3 regions of the Streptomyces sp. NPDC007872 genome follow, and region 3 is predicted to be linked to each of the others. Evidence: riboswitches for the same ligand, from Rfam matches in the RefSeq annotation. Region 3 holds a riboswitch; each other region holds the start of a gene.
What was found. A riboswitch is a leader RNA that binds a small molecule or an ion and turns the genes downstream of it on or off. The one in region 3 is predicted to bind cyclic di-AMP.
Positions count from the first base shown of each region.

Region 1: linked by a shared signal. The riboswitch ahead of ACFYNX_RS24780 (peptidoglycan DD-metalloendopeptidase family protein) and the one ahead of ACFYNX_RS18655 (M23 family metallopeptidase) in region 3 are both predicted to bind cyclic di-AMP.
Region 2: linked by a shared signal. The riboswitch ahead of ACFYNX_RS30795 (transglycosylase family protein) and the one ahead of ACFYNX_RS18655 (M23 family metallopeptidase) in region 3 are both predicted to bind cyclic di-AMP.

Region 1 covers NZ_JBIAEA010000007.1:193,986-201,613, reverse strand. The annotation lists gene ACFYNX_RS24795 (helix-turn-helix domain-containing protein) at 1-440, shown strand, start outside; gene ACFYNX_RS24790 (DUF6126 family protein) at 484-633, shown strand; gene ACFYNX_RS24785 (tyrosine-protein phosphatase) at 652-1,473, opposite strand; cyclic di-AMP (ydaO/yuaA leader) riboswitch at 1,874-2,033, shown strand; gene ACFYNX_RS24780 (peptidoglycan DD-metalloendopeptidase family protein) at 2,037-2,987, shown strand; gene ACFYNX_RS24775 (SGNH/GDSL hydrolase family protein) at 3,149-3,952, shown strand; gene ACFYNX_RS24770 (STM4011 family radical SAM protein) at 3,930-4,802, opposite strand; gene ACFYNX_RS24765 (STM4012 family radical SAM protein) at 4,812-6,188, opposite strand; gene ACFYNX_RS24760 (STM4013/SEN3800 family hydrolase) at 6,185-7,024, opposite strand; gene ACFYNX_RS24755 (STM4014 family protein) at 7,036-7,628, opposite strand, start outside.
Region 2 covers NZ_JBIAEA010000011.1:146,323-153,950, reverse strand. The annotation lists gene ACFYNX_RS30820 (NAD(P)/FAD-dependent oxidoreductase) at 1-809, opposite strand, end outside; gene ACFYNX_RS30815 (Ppx/GppA phosphatase family protein) at 1,179-2,093, opposite strand; gene ACFYNX_RS30810 (DUF501 domain-containing protein) at 2,090-2,638, opposite strand; gene ACFYNX_RS30805 (septum formation initiator family protein) at 2,685-3,155, opposite strand; gene eno (phosphopyruvate hydratase) at 3,275-4,567, opposite strand; gene ACFYNX_RS30795 (transglycosylase family protein) at 4,961-5,695, opposite strand; cyclic di-AMP (ydaO/yuaA leader) riboswitch at 5,699-5,874, opposite strand; gene ACFYNX_RS30790 (transglycosylase family protein) at 6,133-7,224, opposite strand; gene ACFYNX_RS30785 (cytochrome P450) at 7,385-7,628, opposite strand, start outside.
Region 3 covers NZ_JBIAEA010000005.1:20,228-27,855, forward strand. The annotation lists gene ACFYNX_RS18645 (PrsW family glutamic-type intramembrane protease) at 1-501, shown strand, start outside; gene ACFYNX_RS18650 (aldo/keto reductase) at 680-1,633, opposite strand; gene ACFYNX_RS18655 (M23 family metallopeptidase) at 1,721-2,866, opposite strand; cyclic di-AMP (ydaO/yuaA leader) riboswitch at 2,878-3,028, opposite strand; gene ACFYNX_RS18660 (PP2C family protein-serine/threonine phosphatase) at 3,338-4,522, opposite strand; gene ACFYNX_RS18665 (MerR family transcriptional regulator) at 4,693-5,433, opposite strand; tRNA gene ACFYNX_RS18670 (tRNA-Met) at 5,545-5,618, opposite strand; gene ACFYNX_RS18675 (rhodanese-like domain-containing protein) at 5,695-6,186, opposite strand; gene ACFYNX_RS18680 (sigma-70 family RNA polymerase sigma factor) at 6,442-7,404, shown strand; gene ACFYNX_RS18685 (phosphatase PAP2 family protein) at 7,441-7,628, opposite strand, start outside.

The sequences.
Region 1 (7,628 bases), on a different contig from region 3:
TGCTGCTCGCCCTGTCCCGCATCTACGGTACGACGGTCTCCGAGCTCCTGGGGGAGACCCCGCCCGAACACGACCCCGTCGTCCGGGGCGACCGCTCCGAGCCCGTCGAGGCCGACGGCTGGATCTACCGCCAGGCGGGCGGCGCCGGACGCGCCCTCCAGTGCCTGCGGGTCCACGTGCCGCACGCCACCCGGGCCGACATCGTGCGCGTCCACCCCGGCGAGGAGTGGATCCACGTCCTGGAGGGGCGGGTGCGGCTCGCGCTCGGGGAGACGGTCCACGTCCTCGACCCCGGGGACGGCGCGCACTTCGACTCGCTCACCCCGCACCGGATCGGCGCCGCCACCCCCGGCGGGGCCGAGCTGCTCTTCGTCCACACCCTGCTCCAGAGCCCCGCCGCCGAGTTGTGCTTCGGCGACGGGACCCCGCACCGGCGCTGACCGCCACAAAGCCGCTGTAACCATTTTTCAGGAAAGGACCGACATGTCCGAGAAGCCTGCGGCCGTCACCGGCGAGGAGCGCGGGGAAGGCAAGTTCCCCAAGGGCCTGGTGCTCCGCCTCTTCGCCTACCTGATCGCCGGTCACCTCTTCGCCGGCTTCCTCTACCTGCTCTTCGCGATGGGCGCGAAGTAGGACCCCGGCCGGCAGGCCCTACGCCTCGGTGAGCAGGCGCTCCCGCAGCCGCTCGCGGGTCTCCGGGGACAGCCCCAGGCCCTCGGAGAAGTAGGCGTCCACCGAGCCCCAGGTCGTCTCGATCGTCCCGAAGGCCGCCCGCAGGTACTCCGCCCGCGCGTCGAAGAGCGGGCTCAGCAGCTCCATCACCTCGGGCCCCATGGCGTCCGGGGCGGTGGAGCTGCGGCGCACCTTGTAGCGGCGGTGCGGCTCGTTCGACTTCACGTAGTCGGCCTCGATCGCCGCCCGCTCGACCCCGACGGCGAGCAGGGTGATCGCGACGGCGAGCCCGGCGCGGTCCTTGCCCGCCGCGCAGTGCATCAGGGCCGGGACGCTCTCCTCGGCCATGGAGTGCAGGATCCGGCTGTGCTCGGCGGTGCGCTCGACCACCATCCGGCAGTACGAATCGGACATCCGGGCCGCGGCCTGCCCGTCGCCGAGGACCTCCCGCAACTGCGCGGTCTCGCCGTCCCGCACCAGCCGCCAGAACTCCTTGCCGTCGGCCGGGTCGTTGAGGGGTATGTTCACGTTCCGCACCCCGGGCAGCTCGACGTCCGGGCCCTCGATCCGCCGGTCGGCCTCGTTGCGGAAGTCGAAGACCGTGTGCAGCCCGAGACCGGCGAGGAAGGCGGCGTCGCTCTCGGTCGCGTGGGCGAGGTGGCCGCTGCGGAAGAGGCGGCCGGGACGGACCGCCCGCCCGTCCGTCGTCGGCAGACCGCCCACGTCCCGGAAGTTGCGGACCTCCGTCAGCTCGGGCTCGTCGGCTTCGACGGGCGGGACCTGCGGCAACTGCTGCGTCACGGATGCTCCTGGAAGGTTGGCGCGCGGATGTCCGACGCGACGTCGGTTCCTGATCGGTTCCTGGGGCAATCATCCAGACGGGAGCGGTGCGGCGCACCCCCTCGGACGGGAATGGGTGATCTGTCCGAATTGGCCTATTGGGTATAACGCGCCCTGTTTACAGGCGAGATGGGATTCGGCGCGTGAGCAGCGTCATAGAAGTGACGGATCGTGGCCGGGGGTCCGGCGCGATTTCCGTGCGGGAAAAGGGAGTCGGAGGAACGTCCTCCACGGAGGGTGACCGGAATTCCGGGGGAACGATCTAGGGCGGAATCCCGGGACAAAACAGCGGCTTGTTCGCGCCGACCCCGCTCGTCTAGCGTCACGCTCAATCCGGACGGACCGCCGAATCCTGCCACCGCCCGGAATTCCACCCATCCCATGCGTGGCAGGAGCGGGGGACCCAGGAAGTACGCCGGTCCCGCGACGCAGGACGGCTCGGGGTGAAGCCGCGCGAGAGCGCGGCCGGACATCTCCAGTCCGAACCCGACAGCTCACCTCGCAGGCGCCGGAGAGGATTCGCCATGCCCGCGAAGGGTAAGCACCGCCGTCCCAAGAGCAACCCCCTCACCCGCGGATTCGCCGCCGCCGGTACGGGAGGCGCCGTCGTCGCCCTCCCGCTCCTCGGCGCCACGGGGGCCCACGCCGCCGAGCAGGCCGCCCCGGCCGCCGCCTCCGTCCAGTCCGTCGTCACCGCGCACGCCGTCGCGGCGAAGGCCGCCCCCGCGAAGGCCGCCGCGGAGACCGGCCCCCGGACGTACTCCGTCGTCGCCGGCGACTACCTGTCGAAGATCGCCGCCGACCACCACCTCCAGGGCGGCTGGCAGAAGGTCTACGAGGACAACCGCCGGACCATCGGCGCCGACCCCTCCCTCATCCTGCCCGGCATGAAGCTCACCATCGGCGCCAAGGGCTCCGCCCCCACCGGTCCCCAGAGCACCACCGGCGCCCAGGCCTCCGGCAAGAACGGCGACGAGGCCCCGCGCGCCTCCCGCGACAGCGGCCGCCCCGCCGCCCCGGAGGCCGAGGAGAGCTCCACCGGCTCCTCGGCCTCCACCGCCTCCTCCACCGGCTGGGTCTCCCCGGTCGCCCTCGCCGGCTTCTCCACCCCGTACCACGCCTCCGGCTCCATGTGGTCCTCCGGCTACCACACCGGCGTCGACTTCATCGCCTCCTCCGGCACCACCGTCCGCGCCGTCGGTGCCGGCACGGTCGTCTCCGCCGGCTGGAGCGGCTCGTACGGCAACGAGGTCGTCATCAAGCACGAGGACGGCAACTACTCGCAGTACGCCCACCTCTCCTCCCTCTCGGTCTCGGCCGGGCAGAGCGTCAGCGGCGGGCAGCAGATCGGCCTCTCCGGTTCCACCGGCAACTCCACCGGCCCGCACCTGCACTTCGAGATCCGCACCACCCCGAGCTACGGCTCGGACATCGACCCGCTGGCCTACCTGCGCCAGCACGGCGTCTCCCTCTGACGCCCCGAAGGACACACCCTTTTCCGAAGGCCCGGCGCATGCGCTCCGGGCCTTCGGCCTATTCCGACTTGGGCGAATCTTTATCGGTGGCATATATCACCCACCGTCAACCCCTCCTTACGGTCGCGTAGGTCACACGCGAAAGGGAAGGATGTGCCCCCGTGGCAGACGATTCGAGATCAAGAGACAAGAACGCATTCGGGTCGTACGCGGCGATCGGTGACAGCTTCACCGAGGGCGTCGGAGACCCCGGCCCCGACGGGACGTACGTCGGCTGGGCGGACCGCTTCGCGGTCCTGCTCGCCGACCAACTGCCGGAGCACGAGGCCTTCCGCTACGCCAACCTGGCCGTACGCGGGCGCCTCCTCGACCAGATCGTGGCGGAACAGGTCCCCCGGGCGAGGGAACTCGCCCCCGACCTGGTGACCTTCTGCGCGGGCGGCAACGACATCATCCGCCCCGGCACCGACCCGGACGACGTGGCCGAGCGCTTCGAGCGCGCCGTCGCCGACCTGACCTCCGCCGTCGGGACCGTCATGGTGACCACCGGCTTCGACACCCGTGACGTGCCCGTGCTCCGGCACCTGCGCGGCAAGATCGCCACCTACACCGCGCACGTCCGCGCCATCGCGGACCGCTACGACTGCCCGGTCCTCGACCTGTGGTCGCTCAGGTCCGTCCAGGACCGGCGGGCCTGGGACGGCGACCGGCTGCACCTCTCGCCCGAGGGACACACCCGGGTCGCCCTGCGCGCCGCCCAGGTCCTCGGCCTGCCGGTGCCCGCCGATCCCGACCAGGCGTGGCCGCCGGTCCCGCCGCGCGGCTCGCTCGAGGTGCGCCGCGACAACATCCAGTGGGCGCGGGAGTACCTCGTGCCCTGGATCGGGCGCCGGCTGCGCGGCGAGAGCTCCGGGGACCACGTCGAGGCCAAGCGCCCCGACCTCATGCCCCTCCAGCGGGCCTAGCGGGCGGTACGGCGGCGGGGATCCGCTCCAGGACCCCGCCCGCGAACACGTCGTACAGCGGCAGCGTCTCCAGGTGGACGTAGCCGATGTGGCAGTCGCAGACGGCGAGGGGGCAGGCGCGGGGGCGCAGGGCGGAACGGTACGAACCGTCGTACAGGTTCCCCAGTTCGGCCTTGACGAAGTGGCAGCGCCGCACCGTCCCCCCGCCGTCCACCGACACCACCGACTCCCCGGTCCGGCAGGGCAGCCCCGCCGAGCGGTGCGGATGCCGGCTGTACGGGAAGAGGGGGTCCAGCTCCGTCCACCCGTCGGCCTCCGCGTCGGTGTACGCATGCCCCTCGGCCGCGTTCACCCACAGGTACACGTGCGGCGGCAGCGCCTCCCGCAGTCGCCGCGCGTCCTCCCGGTGCTCCGGGAGCCCCACCACGCCCACGCTGAACCGGACGCCCCGGTCCGCGAGATCGCGGCACTTGCCGAGGAAGCGCTCGTACGGCGTCTGCCCGGGGTGGTACGTGCACCACAGTGCCACGCCCTCCCGGTCCGCCTCCGCCAGCCAGTCGGTCCGGCAGCTCAGATTGGTCTGGATCGCCACCCGCTCGACGTGCGGCAGCCGCGACAGTTCGACGAGCGCCCTCCGGTACCAGGAGCGCACCAGGCCCTCGCCCCACGGCGTGAACAGGATCCGCAGCCGGTCGCCGGTCTGCGCGGCGGCCCACCCGGTGAACCGTTCGAGCGCCGCCCGGTCCGCGCGCAACCGCTCCCGGCTGTCCCGGCGCTTGGCGAAGGGGCAGTACGGGCAGTCGTAGTCGCAGGAGGAGAGCGGCCCCCGGTAGAGCAGCGTCAGGTCCACGGCCGCCCCCTACTTCGGCTCGTACGCGGCCATCGCGGCCCGCACCCCGGGGGAGAACAGCTCGGGACCGAGCCCGTCCGAGTGCGCGAGCCCCTCGGGGGAGAGCCGCAGCAGCCCCGCCGGGGCCTCCCCGTCCAGCCAGCCGAGCGCCTCGAACCGGCCCAGCTCCCCGGGGAAGTCCGCGAAGGGCGAGGACCCGAACCGCTCCTCGTACCCGGCCACCGGCATCCCCTCCGCCTGGAGCAGCGACTGGAGCAGATGGCGGCGCCGGGCCTCCCCGGCGTCGACCCACCGGCCCACCCGGGCGCGCGAGAAGTCGCCGGTCTCCGCGTAGGCGTCGATGATCGAGCGGATCTCCCGCATGTCGACGGCGTAGTCGAAGGAGTAGTGCAGGGCCGAGGTGTACGAACGGGCCCCGCAGCCCAGGCCGATCATCCCGTCCGTCTGGCAGGCGTGGTCGTCCGGGCCGAGCGGCACCGCGTCCCGCCGCCGGAACATCCGCATCGACACCTGCTCGTAGCCGTGGGCCAGGAGGTGGTCCCGGCCGTGCCGGTAGAGCCGCAGCCGCCGCTCGTCCCACTCCCGGTCGTCCTCCGGCGGCGTCCGGCCCAGACCGGTCAGCGGCCGGACGTACAGCGGGTAGAGGTACAGCTCCTCCGGGCGCCAGGCCAGGGCCGCGTCGAGCGAGCGGCGCCAGGACTCCTCGGTCTGCCCGCCGATCCCGTAGATCAGGTCGATGTTGAGCACGGGGACGCCGGTGTCCCGGATCCGGCCGAGCGCCGCCTCCACGTCCGCGCGGCGCTGCGGCCGGACCGCCGCCCGCGCCTCGGCCTCCACGAAGCTCTGCACCCCGATGCTGAGCCGGGTCGCGCCCCGCTCGACGAGCAGCCCGAGCCGGTCGGCGGTCGCCGTCGCGGGCGAGGTCTCCACCGACAGCGGCACCGCCCGCAGGTCCGCCCCCATGCGCTGCTCGGCGATGTCGCAGAGCCGCTCCAGCTCGGCGGCGGTCAGGAAGGTGGGCGTGCCGCCGCCGAACGCGGCCGTCGCGAACCGCACCGGCTCCCCGTCCCCGAGCGCCTCGCGCACGGCGGTCGCCTGCCGGTCGAGGGCGTCCAGGTAACGGGTGGTCAGCTCGCCGGGGGCGCCGATCCGGGTGAAGAGGTTGCAGAAGCCGCAGCGGACCTCGCAGAACGGCACGTGCGCGTAGAGCGAGAGCGCGTCCTTCGGCTCCCCGGCCCAGAGCGCGGCGAGCTCCGGCGGATCGGACAGCTCCCGGTACGCCGTCTTGTGCGGGTAGGCGTAGACGTAGCTGCGGTACGGGCGGGGGGCGGGGGTTCCGGCGGTTGTCACGCGGTGGCCTCCCGGAGCGTGGTCGGTGGTCTTCACGCGGCGGCCTCCTCGTCGGGTCCGGCGGGTCCGGCGGGGCCCGGCAGGACGAACTGCGCGTACGGCACCGTCCACACGACCTCGTGGCCGAGCCGGTGACCGGTGAAGCCGTCCTCCCCGTACGCCGTGCCGTGGTCGGAGCAGACGATCGCGAAACAGGGGCGCCGGGAGCCCATCGCGGCGAAGAGGCGCCCGATGTGCCGGTCGACGTACTCCAGGGCCGCCGCGTGCGTCTCCCGGGAGTCGCCCGCCGCGCGGGTCGCCCCCGGCAGGTGGAACCAGTTGGGCTGGTGCAGCGCCGACACGTTGACGAAGAGGAAGAGCCGCTCCTCGTGGGGGAGTCCGGCCACGACCTCCTCGGCGCGCTCGACCTGGGACTCGAACGAGGTCGGGGACGCGACGCCGAAGGAGGGCTCCCAGTGGCTCTCCCGGAACAGCCCGGGGAGCACGGAGCCGAGCGGCGGCCGCCTGTTGAAGAAGCCCACCCCGCCGACGCAGACCGTCCGGTAGCCCTCGGCCGCGAGGCCGGAGACGAAGTCGGGGGTGTCGTGCACCCAGGTGCCGTCGGCGGTCGACTCGCTCCCCGCGAACCGGGCCGCGAACAGCCGGGGATGGGGTCCCTGCGCGGCGGGGGTCGGCAGGAAGCCGGCGAAGATCGCCTGGTGGGAGGCGTAGGTGAAGCTCCCCGGCGCGTGCCGCCGCTCCCAGACGCCGCCGGGCAGGTGCCGGGCCAGGTGCGGGATGCGGCCCGCGGCCGCCAGCTCGGCGGCCACGTCGTACCGGAGCGTGTCGAGGGTGACCAGGAGCAGGTCGTGGCTGCCGACGATCGCGTTCATGTCGGGCTGGTTCACGCGGTGCTCGTTCCTGTGGTGCGGGCGGTGCTTGTGGTGCTGGTGGGGCTTGCGTCGCAAGGCGTACGGGGGAACAGCGCGGCCACCTGGGCCGCGTAGGTGTCGAGGCCCTCGGCCCCGCCGCCGGGCAGGCCCGTGAGCCGGGGCAGCAGGTCGCCGAAGGCGTTGACCTCGCCCACGGCGAAGCGCCGCCATCCCGAGGCGGGCAGCAGGTCGACGCCCACGCACCGGGTCCCGGGGAACGCGGCGGCGGCCCGCTCGCACACTCCGAGCGCGTCCGCCCAGCGTCCGCCGGCGGCGGCGATCGCGGCCCGGGCCGCGTCCAGGTCGCCCCGGGCCCCGCCCAGGTGCAGATTGGTCAGGGGGGAGCGGCTGGTGCGGAGCACCGCGTGGGTGGCCCGCCCGTCGACCACCACCACCCGCAGGTCGGCGGCCCGCCCGTCCTGGGTCGCCTTCGGCAGCCACCGCTCGACGTGCAGGCCGTCGGGGGCCAGGGCGTCCACGATCGCGGCGACCTCCCGCTCGCTCGTGTAGCGCCGTACCCGCAGGGAGTTGAAGAGCCGTCCGTCCGGCCCGCGCTCCACCGAGG
Region 2 (7,628 bases), on a different contig from region 3:
TTCACGCCGGCGGTCCACACGATCGTGTTGGAGTCGACCTCCAGGCCGTTCTTCAGCACGACGTGGCCGTCGACGCAGGAGTCCATGGAGGTCTCGAGGTAGATCTCGATCCCGCGGCTCTCCAGGTGCTCCTTGCCGTACTGGCCGAGCTTGGGGCCGACCTCGGGAAGGATCTTGTCGGCCGCGTCGACCAGGACGAAGCGCATGTCGTCGCGCGACACGTTCTGGTAGTACTTCGCGGCGTCGCGGGCCAGGTCCTCGACCTCGCCGATGGTCTCCGCGCCGGCGAAGCCGCCGCCCACGAAGACGAAGGTCAGCGCCTTGCGGCGGACCTCCTCGTCGGTGGTCGAGTCGGCCTTGTCGAGCTGCTCGAGGACGTGGTTGCGCAGGCCGATGGCCTCCTCGATGCCCTTCATGCCGATGCCCTGCTCGGCGAGGCCGGGGATCGGGAAGGTGCGGGAGACCGCGCCCATCGCGATGACGAGGTAGTCGAAGGGCAGCTCGTACGCCTCGCCGACGAGCGGGGCGATCGTGGCGACCTTGCGGTCCTGGTCGATGGTGGTGACCCGGCCGGTGAGCACCTCGGCTCCGCGGACGACGCGTCGCAGCGGGACGACGACGTGGCGCGGCGAGATGCTGCCGGCGGCGGCTTCGGGGAGGAAGGGCTGGTAGGTCATGTACGACCGCGGGTCGACGACCGTGACGGTCGCCTCCGCGTAGCGCATCTTCTTGAGGATGCGCCGAGCTGCGTACAGGCCTACGTACCCGCCGCCTACTACGAGGATCCTGGGACGCTCCGTGGTGCTCATGCCATCGAGTATCCACCCCGTCCGGGGGGTGTGTTCGTGCGCCCCTTCACAAGGTTGCGGGACACCTCTGCTACACTCCGCCGCCCACGTGATCCAGGTCATGTTCCCGCAAAGGAACCGGGGTGCAGTGGCGAACGTTGTTCACCCCCCGTGAACTGGACCGGAGAGCCTCCGTCAACCCTGAACCGGAGGCCCCGTTCACGCGATGGAAACACCGGGCGGATCGGGCCCCGCGCCTGCGAAAGGGCCCTGAGAGGTACCTCGGAGGGCCCAACGACCCCCTTCGGACTCCCTCAGGGCCCTTTTCCTTGTGAAGAACTTCACGAACTTTCCCGGCGGAGCCGCGTGGGAAGGCTCGATAGCGACCTCCTATGCGACGGATAGAGCGATCCCATCGAGGATGTCGTGCTCGCTGACGACCACCTCGCGGGCTCCGACGCGCTCCACGATCTCCCTCAGGACGAGCGCCCCGGCGACGATCACGTCCACCCGGCCGGGGTGGATCACGGGGATCGCGGCCCGCTCGTCGTGGGTGGAGGCGAGGAGCCGGTCGGTGACCTCGGCGACCTGCTCGGCGGAGATCCGGGAGTGGTGGACCTTCTCGGAGTCGTACTCCGGGAGGCCGAGGGCGATGGCGGCGACGGTGGTGACGGATCCGGCCAGGCCGACGAGGACGTCGGCCGTGTCGATCGGCACGCTCCCGGCGGCCAGGTCGAGCGCGGCCCGGACGTCGGCGCGGATCGCCTCGGCCTCCTCGGCGGTCGGCGGGTCGTGGCGGACGTGCCGCTCGGTGAGCCGGACGCAGCCGACGTCGACCGAGCGGGCGGCCCGGACGTGGTCGGTGCCGGTGACGAACTCGGTGGAGCCGCCGCCGATGTCCACGACGAGGTAGGTCTCGGTGCCGGGCAGCTCGCCGGTGGCCCCGGCGAAGGAGAACGCGGCCTCCTGGTCGCCGGTGATGACCTCGGGCTCGACGCCGAGGATCTCCACGACCCCGCGCACGAAGTCGTCGCGGTTCTCGGCGTCGCGGGAGGCGGAGGTGGCGACGAAGCGGATCCGCTCGGCGCCCAGCTCCTCGATCACGGCGGCGTACTCGCGGCAGGCGGCGAAGGTCCGCTCCAGGGCCTCGGGGGCGAGCCGGCCGGTCCGGTCGACGCCCTGGCCGAGGCGGACGATCGTCATCCGCCGGTCCAGCTCGATCAGCTCGCCCGTCTCCGGGTGCACGTCGGCGACGAGCAGGCGGATGGAGTTCGTACCGCAGTCGATTCCGGCGACCCTGGTCACTTCTTCTCCTCCGCGTCCTCGTCCGGCGCCCCGCACGGGGTGACGCACGGGCCCTTGGCCCACCACTCCGGCAGCATCGCGAGCGCCTCGTCGCCGAACGGGTTCACGCCCGGGCCCGCGACCAGCGAGTGGCCGACGAGGACGTGCAGGCACTTGACCCGGTCCGGCATGCCGCCGGCGCTCGGGAAGCCCTCCAGGACCTCGATGGCGTCGCGGCGGGCGAGGTAGTCCTCGTGCGCGGCCCGGTAGGCGTCGGCCAGCTCCGGGTCGGTGGCGAGCCGGGCCTGCATCTCCTTCATGACCCCGTTGGCCTCCAGGGTGCCGATGGCCGAGGCCGCCCGGGGGCAGGTCAGGTAGTACGTGGTGGGGAACGGCGTGCCGTCGGGGAGCCGGGGCGCGGTCTCGACGACGTCCGGCTGCCCGCAGGGGCAGCGGTGCGCGATGGCGCGCAGGCCGCGGGGCGGCCGGCCGAGCTGGAGCTCGAAGGCGGCGACGTCCGCCTCGGTGGGCTCGGTGCGTTCGGTCTGCGGAGGGGGCGTTTGCATGTCTGCCTTGGTTGCCTAGGTCGTCGGTCGTCGGTCGTACGGGGTGTCAGGGACGGTCGGCCTTGTCCACGCCGTCCCAGAGGTTGTCGTACCAGGGGCGGTCGGCCGCCCCCTGGTCGGCGCGGGGCCGCTGCTCCGCGCCGGGGTCGTTCACGGTGAAGCCGGTCTCGCCGGGGAGCACGTAGTGCAGGTGCTCGCGGGCGAGGCGGCGGACGTAGGCCGGGTCCTGGAGGCGGGCCTTCTCGTCCCTCAGCTCCTGCACCCGCCGGGCGGCCTCGGCGGCCCGGCGCTCCTGCTCGGCGATCTCGCCCTGCTGGGAGACGTAGCTCCGCATGGGATAGGCGAGGGCCACCACCAGGGAGCAGACGACGAGGGCGAGGAAGGCGGCGCGGCCGGTGAGCCGGGAGCGGCGGGCCTGACGGCGGGTCTGGGAGCGGTAGACACGGGCGGCGGTCTGCTCGCCGAGCAGCCTGATCCGGGTCGCGGTCGAGAACCGGTCCCGGTCCTTCACGGCCATGTCGTGTCGCCTCCCCTGTTCACGCGGACGTCCCCGCACACGGTACGGGACCGAGTACGGGGACGTACGGAAGCTGCTCTGCGGAAAGGCGCAGCGGGTGTCAGCCCTTGCCGTGCCGATCAGTTCGCGGTGCGGAACCGCGGGAAGGCGCTGCGGCCGGCGTACACCGCGGCGTCGTCGAGGATCTCCTCGATGCGCAGGAGCTGGTTGTACTTGGCGACGCGCTCGGAGCGGGCCGGGGCGCCGGTCTTGATCTGGCCGCAGTTGGTGGCGACGGCCAGGTCGGCGATGGTGACGTCCTCGGTCTCGCCGGAGCGGTGGGACATCATGCACTTGAAGCCGCTGCGCTGGGCGAGCTCGACGGCGTCGAGGGTCTCGGTCAGCGAGCCGATCTGGTTGACCTTGACGAGCAGGGCGTTCGCGGACTTCTCCTCGATGCCCCGGGCCAGGCGCTCCGGGTTGGTGACGAACAGGTCGTCGCCGACGAGCTGGACCTTCTCGCCGAGCTTCTCGGTGATGACGTTCCAGCCGGCCCAGTCGTCCTCGAACAGCGGGTCCTCGATGGAGACCAGCGGGTACGCGGAGACGAGCTCCTCGTAGTACTCGGTCATCTCGGCGGCCGAGCGGGACTCGCCCTCGAACTCGTACTTGCCGTCCTTGTAGAACTCGGAGGCGGCGACGTCGAGCGCGAGCGCGATGTCCTTGCCGGGCACGTAGCCGGCCTGCTTGATCGCTTCGAGGATGAGGTCGAGCGCCTCGCGGTTGGAGCCGAGGTTCGGGGCGAAGCCGCCCTCGTCGCCGAGGCCGGTGGAGAGGCCCTTGGACTTCAGGACGGACTTGAGGGTGTGGTAGACCTCGGTGCCCCAGCGGAGGGCCTCGGAGAAGGACTCCGCGCCGATCGGGGCGATCATGAACTCCTGGATGTCCACGTTGGAGTCGGCGTGCGACCCGCCGTTCAGGATGTTCATCATCGGAACGGGCAGCAGGTGCGCGTTCGGGCCGCCCAGGTAGCGGAAGAGCGGGAGGTCGCTGGCCTCGGAGGCGGCGTGCGCGACGGCGAGGGAGACGCCGAGGATGGCGTTGGCGCCGAGCGAGGACTTGTCCGGGGTGGCGTCCAGGTCGAACATGGCCTGGTCGATCAGGCGCTGCTCGGTGGCGTCGTAGCCGACGAGCTCCGGGCCGATCTGCTCGATGACGGCGAGGACGGCCTTCTCGACACCCTTGCCCTGGTAGCGGTTCGGGTCACCGTCGCGGAGCTCGAGGGCCTCGAACGCACCGGTGGAGGCGCCGGACGGAACGGCAGCACGGCCGGTGCTGCCGTCGTCGAGGCCGACCTCGACCTCGACCGTGGGGTTGCCTCGGGAGTCCAGGATTTCCCGGGCTACGACGACGTCGATGGACGGCACGAGCATCTCCTTCTGGGATGTGACGCGGGATGTGACGCAAGGTCGGTGCAGGGTCGCTCGGCCTTGCGACAAGAGCCTAACCGCCCCGGAGGCTCCGACCGGCCGGGCGCCCGCCCCCTGGGACGAAAAAGGACCCGAGGGCACGCACAACGGGACGAAGGACCCCAGACCTACCGGGCGGTAACCGTCAGGTGGGGCCGGAGTCGTCCCGTACGAGGGGGTCGCTCCGTACGAGGGGGTCGCCCCGTACGAGGGGTCGCCCCGTACGGGAGGTGTCCCCCCGGCAAAGGGGAACCCCGGTCCGGCGCGCACGGGGGAGTGGCGCGCCGGACCGGGGTGGTCACCGCGGGAGGGTCATCGGGGGCGCGTGAGCCGCCGGACTCACGCGACCCGCCGGGCTCACTTCAGGTGGAGCTGCTGGCCCGGGTAGATCAGGTCGGCGTTCTCGACGACGTCGTCGTTGAGCTCGAAGAGCTGCGCCCAGCCGCCCTGGACGCCCTGCGCCTGGGCGATCTTGCTGAGGGTGTCGCCGGCCACGACCTTGTACTCGCCGTCGCCCTTCTTGACCGTCTTGCCGGTCGGGGTGGTGACGGTCTTCTGCGGGGCGGCCTGCGGAGCCTGGCGCGACTGGCTGCGGGTGGTCGGCTGCTCGGCCTTCCGCTCCTGCTTCGGCTGCGCCTGCCGCTGCGACTGCTCCTGCTCGGGCTGTTCCTGCTTCGGCTGCTCCTGCGGCGCGCTCTCGGCGGAGCCGCCGTCGTACGAGGCGCCGGAGAGGCCCACGCCGCAGCTCGGCCAGGCGCCCTTGCCCTGGCCCGCGAGGACCTTCTCGGCGACGGCGATCTGCTGCGACTTCGACGCCTGGTCGGCGCGCGGGGCGTAGGCGGTGCCACCGAAGGCGGCCCAGGTGGAGTTGGTGAACTGCAGGCCGCCGTAGAAGCCGTTGCCGGTGTTGATGGACCAGTTGCCGCCGGACTCGCACTGGGCGACGCGGTCCCACTCGGAGGCCGTGGCGGCCGAGGCGGTGCCCGCGGTCATCAGCGGGGCGGCGACGGCGACGCCGGTGACGCCGACGAGCGCGGCGACCTGGGCGGCCTTGGAGGGACGGCGGTGTTTGCCCTTGACGGAAAACAGCATGGGGATTCTCCTCACCGACGCCTGCGAGGTGAGCTGTCGGGTTCGGGCCGAAGAGTTGCCCGGCCGCGTGTCCTAGCACGCGACTTCACCCCTAGCCGGTCGTCGGCCGTCCGTGTCTGGACGGCCGGGCCCGGCGCTTACCTTGGGTCCCCCGCTCCTGCCTTCGGCGCTTGCGCGACGACTGTTCCCATCGGCCGACGGCAGGATTCGGCGTTTCGGTCGACGGGGCCCGCGGTGGCGAGCGATGACGACCGTAGACACAGACCCCCCCGAAGTTCAAAGAGGCTCATACGACGAATTTCGCCTCTTCTTGCCCTTCGGAGGGGACTGTTTGCGCAGGTGAGGGATGACGGAAGCGGAGCTTGCGGGCGCGACACGCCAGTTGGGACAAAGAGACCCATGTCTCACTCGTCCGGAACCGGACATACGCCCACGAACTACCCGGCCGCCGGGACCGAACCCTTCGTCAGATCGAGGTTCTGACCAGGGAGGATGAGGTCCGGATCGGTGCCCACGGTCCGCTTGTTGGCGTCGTAGAGGGCGGTCCACCCTCCGGGCAGTTCGTTCGCCTGGGCGATGTCCGAAAGGCTGTCACCCGGACGCACGACGTATTCACCCGAAGAGCGCTGACTGTCCGTTGTGCCCGAATCCTTCGCTTCATCAGCGATCGGGGTCGATGCAGCCTCTTCGGACAGCTTGTCCTTGTCCGAGGCATGTCTACCGGATTCGGTGGAGCTGTCCGGCTTGCCGGTTTCCTCCGGGGCGGCCTCGCCCCGGTGCTTGCCCGTGCCGGGCGCGGCCGACGTTCCCTCAGCTCCCGGAACACCGGGCGTAACAGACGTACCGGGCGTAACGGACTCACCGGGGGTGGCGGGGACCGTCGGGTCGGCCGGATCGGTCGGACCGGCCGGGAGCGTCGGGTCCGCCGGGTCCGTGGCCCCGGTGGTCCCGGACGGCGCGGACGGCGTCGCGGGGGCGGTCGGCGTGCTCGGGCCCGTCGAGCCGGCGGGAGCCGTCGGCGTGGCCGGCGCCGTGGCGGGGGCGGTCGCGGGGGCGGAGGACTTCGGCGCCCCGGTGGACGGAGCGGCGGCGGACGGCGCGGCCGCGGACGGCGCGGCCGCGGAGGCGCCCGACGCGCCCGAGTTCCAGTTCGACTCGGGGACGGGCGCCACGGAGGTCGTCGGGGCGGCGGCCGGGCCCGGGTCCACCCCGGTGGGCTTCCCGTCGTTCGCCAGGCCGGCGATCGGCGCGCAGGTGGCCCACGCGTCGCTGCCCTTGGCGAGGGCCTTCTCGGCCACCGCGATCTGCTGGGCGCGGCTGGCCAGGTCGGGGCTGGGCGCGTACGCCAGGCCGCCGTGGCGCTCCCAGTCGGCCTGGGTGATCTGGAGGCCGCCGTACATCCCGTTCCCGGAGTTGGCGCTCCACTGACCGCCCGACTCGCACTCGGCGACGCGGTCCCAGGTGGCGGCGTCGGCGGCGGACGCGGATCCGGTGGCGAGCAGGGGCAGCGCCATGGCGGATCCGGTCACGCCCGCGGCGACGACGATGGCGGGGGCCTGACGGGGGCGACGGTGTCGTCCGTTCCCGGAACGCATAGGTACGCCTTTCGCGTGACGGCTGAGACTGCCGGGAAACGTAGCGGCATTCGAACGCTCGTCACAAGTCGATGGCCACTCGATCACATGAAGATCACATTTCTGACGGGCCGTCACCGTACGAGAGGGGTACGGACGGGGAGAACTCCACCGGAAGCGTGCGCAAACCGCGCATGATGAGCCCGCCGCGCCACCGCAGTGCGGCCGGATCGGCGGCGAGCCGCAGGTCCGGCAGACGGGTCAGCAGGGTGGCGAGCGCGGCCTGTCCTTCGAGGCGGGCGAGCGGCGCGCCGAGGCAGTAGTGGATGCCGTGGCCGTACCCGAGGTGCTGGTTGTCG
Region 3 (7,628 bases):
GCCGCCTGGAACGGCTCGGCCACCTTCGGCGGCCCCTGGGCCTTCTACGCGGTGTACGGGGCGCTCATGATGCCGGCCTTCGGCCTGCTGACCTGGCTGGCGGTGTGGAGCCGGCAGCGGGAGCTGCGCACGCTCTCCGGGGAGCTCCCGGCGTACGCGGCGGCCGGCTGGCTCTCCCCCGACGAGCCGCTCGCGCTCTCCTCGATGCGGGCCCGGCAGCTCGCCCGCTCCTACGCCGCCCGGACGTACGGCAAGCGGGGCGCGCGGGCCGTCGGCGAGTACGAGTCCTTCGCGACGACCCTCGCGTTCCTGCGGGACCGGGCCCGGCGCGGCACCGCCGGGCCCGACTTCACGGCCCGCGAGCAGGAGCTGCTCCACCACCTGTGGCAGCGCCGGGCGGTCGCCTCGCCCGCGCTGACGTACGCGGCCCGGGCGACGGGCCGGGCGTGGACGCCGCCGCAGTACCTGGACTACGGCGGCTACAACCCCTACCGCGGTTAGGGCCTGTCCGGCGGATCAGGGTCGGGTAGGCCGCGGCGTCTGGTGCGGTGCCTCACAAGGCGCCGGAGCGGCTCGATAGCGGAGCTATCGGGACGTTTCGGCAACGCGGCGAGGTGCCGTGCCAGGCGTCGCGGCCCCGGCCATGATCCGCCGGACGGGCCCTAGGGCCCGTCCGGCGTCAGTCCCGGATCGCCGACGCCTCGGTCAGGAGGGTCAGCTCCTCCTCCGTGAGTTCCAGGTCGGCGGAGGCGACCAGGGCCGGGAGCTGTTCGACCGTACGGGCCGAGGCGATCGGCGCGACGACGGTGGGCCGGGAGGCGAGCCAGGCGAGGGCGACGGTGGCGGGCTCGGCGCCGTGCGCCCCGGCGACCGCGTCGAGCGCGGAGAGCACGGCCCGGCCCCGCCCGGTGTCCAGGTGCTTGCCGGCCCCGGCGGCGCGGGCGCTGTCGACGCTGGTGCCGGGGCGGTACTTGCCGGTGAGGAAGCCGGAGGCGAGGCCGTAGTACGGGACGGCGGCGAGCCCCGCCTGCTCGGCGGTCTCCAGGAGCGGGCCCTCGTAGGTCTCGCGGGAGACCAGGTTGTAGTGCGGCTGGAGGGCCACGTAGCGGGCGAGGCCCTCGGCCTCGGCGAAGTCCAGGGAGGCGCGGAGCCGCTCGGGGGAGATGTTGGAGGCGGCGACGGCCCGGACCTTGCCGTCCCTCACCAACTGGTCGAGGGCGGTGACGATCTCCTCGACGGGGACGGACTCGTCGTCGAAGTGCGTGTAGTACAGGTCGATGCGGTCGGTGCCGAGGCGGCGCAGGGACTCCTCGGCGGCGGCCTTGATCGTGGGGGCGGAGAGCCCCTTGAACCGGGGGTGGGCGCCGGCCTTGGTGGCGACGACGACGTCGTCGCGGTTGCCGCGGGAGGCGAGCCAGCGGCCGATGACGGTCTCGGACTCGCCGCCCTCGTTGCCCTCGGCCCAGGCCGAGTAGACGTCGGCGGAGTCGACGAAGTTGCCGCCCGCGGCGGCGTAGGCGTCGAGGACGGCGAAGGACTGCGCCTCGTCGGCGGTCCAGCCGAAGACGTTGCCGCCGAGGGCGAGCGGGAAGACGTGGAGGTCGGACGTGCCCAGCGTACGGAGAGAGGTCATGGGGTGATCAACGGTCTCCGCCGCCGGGCCTATTCCGCACGACTCCCGGGCGGTTCTCGTGCGGTTCCCGGGCGGCTCCCGGGAGGGTCAGACCGTCAGGCCCTTGGAGCGCAGCCAGGCCGCCGGGTCGACGCCGTCGCCGCCGCCGGGGTGGACCTCCAGGTGGAGGTGGGCGCCGGAGACGTTCCCGGTGGCGCCGACGCGGCCGATCGTCTCGCCGGTGCCCACGGTCTGGCCCGCGGAGACCGTCATGGAGGAGAGGTGGCAGTACCAGACCTCGGTGCCGTCCTCCAGCTCCAGGACGATCCGGTAGCCGTAGGAGCCGGACCAGCCCGCCGACTTCACCGTGGCGCCGTGGACCGCCTTGAGCGGGGTGCCGGTGGGGGCCGCGAAGTCGAGGCCGGTGTGGTAGCCGGAGGACCACATCGAGCCGGACTGCATGTAGGTGGCGGTGAGCGTGTACGAGGAGAGGGGCATCGAGTAGCTGGCCGCGAGCGCGGCGAGGCGCTCGGCCTCGGCCTTCGCGCGGGCTTCCGCCTCCGCCTTGGCCTTGGCCTCCGCCTCGGCCTTCGCCTTGGCCTGTGCCTTGGCCTCGGCAGCGGCCTTCTCCGCGGCGTCGGCCTTGGCCTTCGCCTCGGCGGCGGCCTTCTCGGCGGCCGCCTTCTCCGCCGCGGCCTTCTCGGCGGCGTCGGCGGAGGCCTGCTGCTGCTCGGCCTGCTGGAGGATGCGGGCGCGCAGGGCCTCGCCGGCGTCGGCGGTGCCCGGGGCGTCCGCGGTCGTCAGGCTCGCCCGCGTGACCTGCCCGGTCCGCGCGGCCCGGTCGTCGGTCTCGGTGGTGTACGTGGCGGAGGTCAGCGGGTTCGGGTTGGCGCGGTCCGCGGGGACCGTCTCCCGCTCCTCCCGGTCGGGCAGGAGCGCGCCGACGCCGGGGAGGTCGTGGGCGTCGGGCAGGTTCAGGTCCGGAAGGTCCGGGAGCGATATGGCCACCGGCGGCTTGTCCTGCGCGGTGGCGAGGCCGCCCGCACCGACGGCCGCGATGACGCCGACGCCGAGGACGGTGGAGGAACGGGCGAAGTTGGAGCGCTGCTTGACGACCCGGTGCCGGCCGCCGGAGCGGTTCTGGGAGCGGAGGGAGTCCTCGGTGGGGTTCCACTCGGTGTCCGGGACGGAGGGAGCCGCACCGCCGCCGAAGGCATCGAAGGGGGCTTCGGGGGCAGGGGTGTTGGACGCCACGGAGGCGCGCTCCTTTCCTTCCTTCTCGCCTACCGGGTTAGCTGACGGGTTCGGAGCAGGAAGGTCTCCTACGGGCCCGGTCGCACGGGTGGGTGCGAAGGGCTCGATTCACCCCAAATGGTGGTTCCCCGGTTCCCTTTCGGGATTCGGCGCATGCGCACGGTGCCGTCTCTTGCGACGGCTGGGACGACCGCGCTGCGTTATCGAACGTTAATAGACAGGGGGTCCCGTTTCCAAGCCGTTCCCCTTGATCATTCAGTGAATTGACAGGGAATGGTCCGACTTGACCCCCCTTCAGCGGGACGGGCTCCGAGGATGGCAAAACCCCCGCAACCTGACGGTACGTCAATTGTTATCGCAGGGAGACCTTCCGACTACCCGTGGTGACGGGGGGTACGGGGCGGTCGTGACGGGGCCCGCGTGCGGTCAGTGGCGGGGCCCGCGGGCGGTCGTGGCGGGGGTGCGGGGCGGTCAGTGGTGGGGCCTCCCGGGCGGGACCACCGGCATCGTCCGGCGCCGCTCCGGCTGCCCCGCCGCCGGGCGGCTCAGCGCGAGCAGCGCCATGTCGTCCGTCGCCCCGCCGCCCGTGTGGAGCCGTACGTCGTCCACGAGCGCGTCGAGCACCTCCTCGGGTCCGGGGAAGATCCGCCCGGCCAGCCGCTCCGCCGGGTCGTAGAAGACGCCCTGCGCGTTCCGCGCCTCCGAGAGGCCGTCGGTGTAGAAGAGCAGCGTCGTGCCCGGCGGGTACGGCCGGGCCTCGGCGCGGTCCGGCCACGACGCGAGGTCCCCCATGCCCAGGGGCAGCGCCGGCCGGCTCGGATCGACCGGCTCGACCCGGCCGTCCCCGTGCAGCACCAGCGGGGGCGGGTGCCCCCGGTTGACGACCCGTACGAAGCCGTCGAAGGTGCCGCTGCCGTCGGAGCGCGGGATCTCGGCCAGGACGGCGGTGGTGAACCCCTCGACGGCGTCGAGGCTGTCCCGGCGGGTGCCCTCCCGGTCCAGCGCCCGTTCGAGCCGCTCCGCCACGCCCTCCAGGGTCCGCTCCTGCTCGGCCGCCTCCCGGAAGGCCCCGATGACGACGGCGACCGCCTCGACCGCTTCGAGGCCCTTGCCCCGTACGTCCCCGACCACGAGCCGCACCCCGTGCGGGGTGTCCTGCACGGCGAAGAGGTCGCCGCCGATGAACGCGTCCGCCTGCGCCGCCTCGTAACGGGCCGCGCACCGCAGCCCGCCGATCCGCTCGGCGGGCGTCGGCAGCACCGCCTTCTGCGCGGTCTCCGCGATGACCCGCGCCGAGGCGAGCCGCTCGCCGCTGCGGCGCACCACCCGGTTGATGAGGAGGGCGAGCCCGGAGACGGTGAACACGGTCAGGGTCTCGGCGACCGCCGGGGCGCGGGTGACGTCGTCGCTGAAGAGGTAGAGGCCGACCGAGGCGAGGACGGCGGCGATCCCGGTGAGGAGGGTCGTGAGCAGGGAGAAGAAGGGCGCGGCGACCAGCGGGGCGGCGGCGAGCATCGGGGAGGCGGTGTACGGGGCGGGGGTCGTCACGTCGAAGAGGACGCCGCCCACGATGATCAGCGGCGGCAGCGCGCGGATGAACCGCCGGGCGCCCCGGTACCCGGGACGGCCCTCACCGCCCCGCCTCCCGCGACCCACCGCTCCTAGGGGGTGCCCCACCTGTTCTCTCCCGCCGGTCCGCCCGCCCGCGGCCCGTACCGCGCCCTTCCAGAGTGGCCGCCACCCCGGCGGACGGCGACTCCGCACGGCCGACCGGTGTACGGGGGGCCGGCGTAGAGGGGTGGGGCCGGGGGCCCGGGGAACGGCACCTACATGTTCCGCTCGGCGTAGACCGCCAGCGCGTCCCGGACGAGGACCGCGGTCCCCTCGCCGTACCGGTCGTAGTTCTTGGTGAAGCGGGGGTCGTCGACGTACATCCGGCCGAGACCGATCACGTACTCCTTGGTCGGCGCCGTGGTGGTCGACAGCCAGGCGACCTGCCGCCGCGCGAGGGCCTGCACCTCGTCGCTGTCGGCGGCCAGGCCGTCCCGCGCCGCCTTCCCGAAGTCACGGGTGATGCCCGCCTGCTCCTCGACGAACGCCCGCTTCTGCTCCCCGTCCAGCGAGCGCCACCACCGGTCGCCCTGCTCGTACGCCTCGCGGCCCCAGCGGTGGGTGACCTCCTCCTCGTACTTCGTGTGGTCGAAACCGTCGAACATCTCGTCTGCCATGAGTTCCTCTCCGTCCTCGGTCTTCTGGAGAGTGGTCCGCACCGACATGATCTGACGTCCGATGCGCTCGCGCTCCTGCTCCAGGAGGGCGAGATGGGTGCGCAGGGCGGCGGTGGTGTCCCGCTGACCCGCGAGGACCTCGGCGATGGCGGGCAGCGAGAGCCCCAGCTCGCGCAGCAGCAGGATCCGCTGCAGCCGCACGAGCGCCGCCTGGTCGTAGTACCGGTAACCGTTCGCGCCGATCCGGCTCGGCTCCAGCAGTCCGCGCTCCCCGTAGTGCCGGAGGGTGCGGCTGGTGGTGCCGGCCTTCTTGGCGATCTCCTGGATCGACCACTCCATGACGAGAACGCTAGATCTTGACGTTGCGTCAAGGTCAACCGGAAACGTCCTGGGAAACGACGAAGGCCCGGATCCGAGTGCATCGGATCCGGGCCTTCGTTCGCTACTGAGTAGCGGGGACAGGATTTGAACCTGCGACCTCTGGGTTATGAGCCCAGCGAGCTACCGAGCTGCTCCACCCCGCGTCGGTAAACACGACTGTACGGCATGACCGGGGCGATCCTGAAATCGGTTTCCGCAGGCCCTGCTCCGGCCCCTGTCTCAGCAGCCGCAGTCGTCGGCGTCGACCGGGGCCGTCAGGGGGTCGGCGGCCTTCTCCGCGGGCCCTTCCCACGTCTCGTACGCGAAGCCCTCCCGCACCCAGTACTCGAAGCCACCGAGCATCTCCTTGACCGGGAAGCCCCGCTCCGCGAGGGCGAGCGCGGCGCGGGTGGCGCCGTTGCAGCCGGGACCCCAGCAGTACGTGACGACCGGCACGGACCGGTCGAGCAGCGCCTCGGCCTGCTCCGGAATGAGCACGGTCGGCAGGTGAACGGCTCCGGGGACGTGCCCCTGGTCCCAGGAGGCGGTGGACCGCGTGTCGACCAGGACGAAGCCGGGGTCGGTGCCCTCGGCCGCGGCGGTGGCGAGAACCGAGGCCACGTCGGAGACGTCGGCGTGGAAGGCGAGGCTCGCGGAGAAGTACGCGGCAGCGGCGGCGGGCGAGGCCGGCGGGGTGCGAAGTACGGGATTGACCTGCGGTGTCGTCGTCATGCTGATCAAATTAGGGCCGAAGAGCACCGCGCTGAAGTGGCGAATCACGGCGATCGACGGCTTCGGCCGGTGATTCCCGGGTGTTCGGGGAGGGAGGGCGGGGATCTCACGCGATGACCCTCAGGCCTGCCCCTCCTTGTCACATCGGCGCGATCCGATCCGTCATGCAGGCATGACGGCACGCGAGGGGGAGACCGGGCAGTGGGCGTGAACGGGGACGTGGGCCTGAACGGGGACGTGGAGGAGGGCGCGGGCATGGACGTGGGCATGGACGTGGGTGTGGGCGTGGGCGCCGACGCGTGGGGCGACGAAGAGCTCCTGGCCCGGCGCTTCGACGCCGACCGGGGCCATCTGCGGGCGGTGGCGTACCGGATGCTGGGCTCGCTGAGCGAGGCCGAGGACGCCGTCCAGGAGACCTGGCTCAAGCTCAGCCGCGCCGACGTCTCCGGGGTGCGGAACCTCAGCGGCTGGCTGACCACCGTCACCGGCCGCGTCTGCCTGGACATGCTGCGCTCGCGCGGCTCCCGCCGCGAGTCCCCGCTGGAGTACTACGTCCCCGACCCGGTGGTCCGGGCCGGGGACACCGCCGACTCCGCCGGTGCCGGCGATCCGGAGCGCGCGGCCGAACTCGGCGAGTCCGTCGGCCTCGCGCTCCTCGTCGTCCTGGAGGCGCTGTCGCCGGCCGAACGGCTCGCGTTCGTGCTGCACGACATGTTCGCCGTCTCCTTCGACGAGATCGCGGAGGTGGTGGACCGCAGCCCGGCCGCGACCCGCCAGCTCGCCAGCCGTGCCCGCCGCCGGGTGCGGGACGCCTCCCCGGGCCCCGCCCCGGACCCGCGCCGCCGCCGGGAGATCGCGGACGCCTTCCTCACCGCGGCGAACGGCGGCGACTTCGACGGCCTGCTCGCGGTCCTCGACCCGGACGTGGTGCTGCGCGCGGACGGCGGCCGCCTCATGGCCGGCGCATCCAAGCTGGTGCGGGGCGCCGAGACCGTCGTCGCACAGGCCCTCGCGTACTCCAGGTTCCGCAAGGCGGTGCTGCGGGTCGTGGCCAACGGCGAGCCCGCCGTCCTGTCGGTCGTCGACGGGCGCCCGACCGCACTCATGGTGTTCACGGTCGCCGGAGACCGGATCGTCCAGCTCCACATCCTTGCGGACCCGGAGCGGCTCGCGACGCTCGACCTCACGGAGGAGGAACTGTCACGGGCGGCGTACTGACCCCCCGGCCCTCCCGGCCCTCCCGGCCCTCGGTCGCTACCGTCCTCGGCGGCGGGCCAGGGAGGCGCCGGCCGTCAGGGAGACGGCGGCGCTGGCGACGCCGAGGACGGCGCCCGCGGCGACGTCGCCCGGATAGTGCACACCGGTGTGGACGCGGGAGTACCCCACCGTTGACGCCAGGAGACCGAGGGGCACGGCGGCGGCGGGCAGCACCACCCCCACGG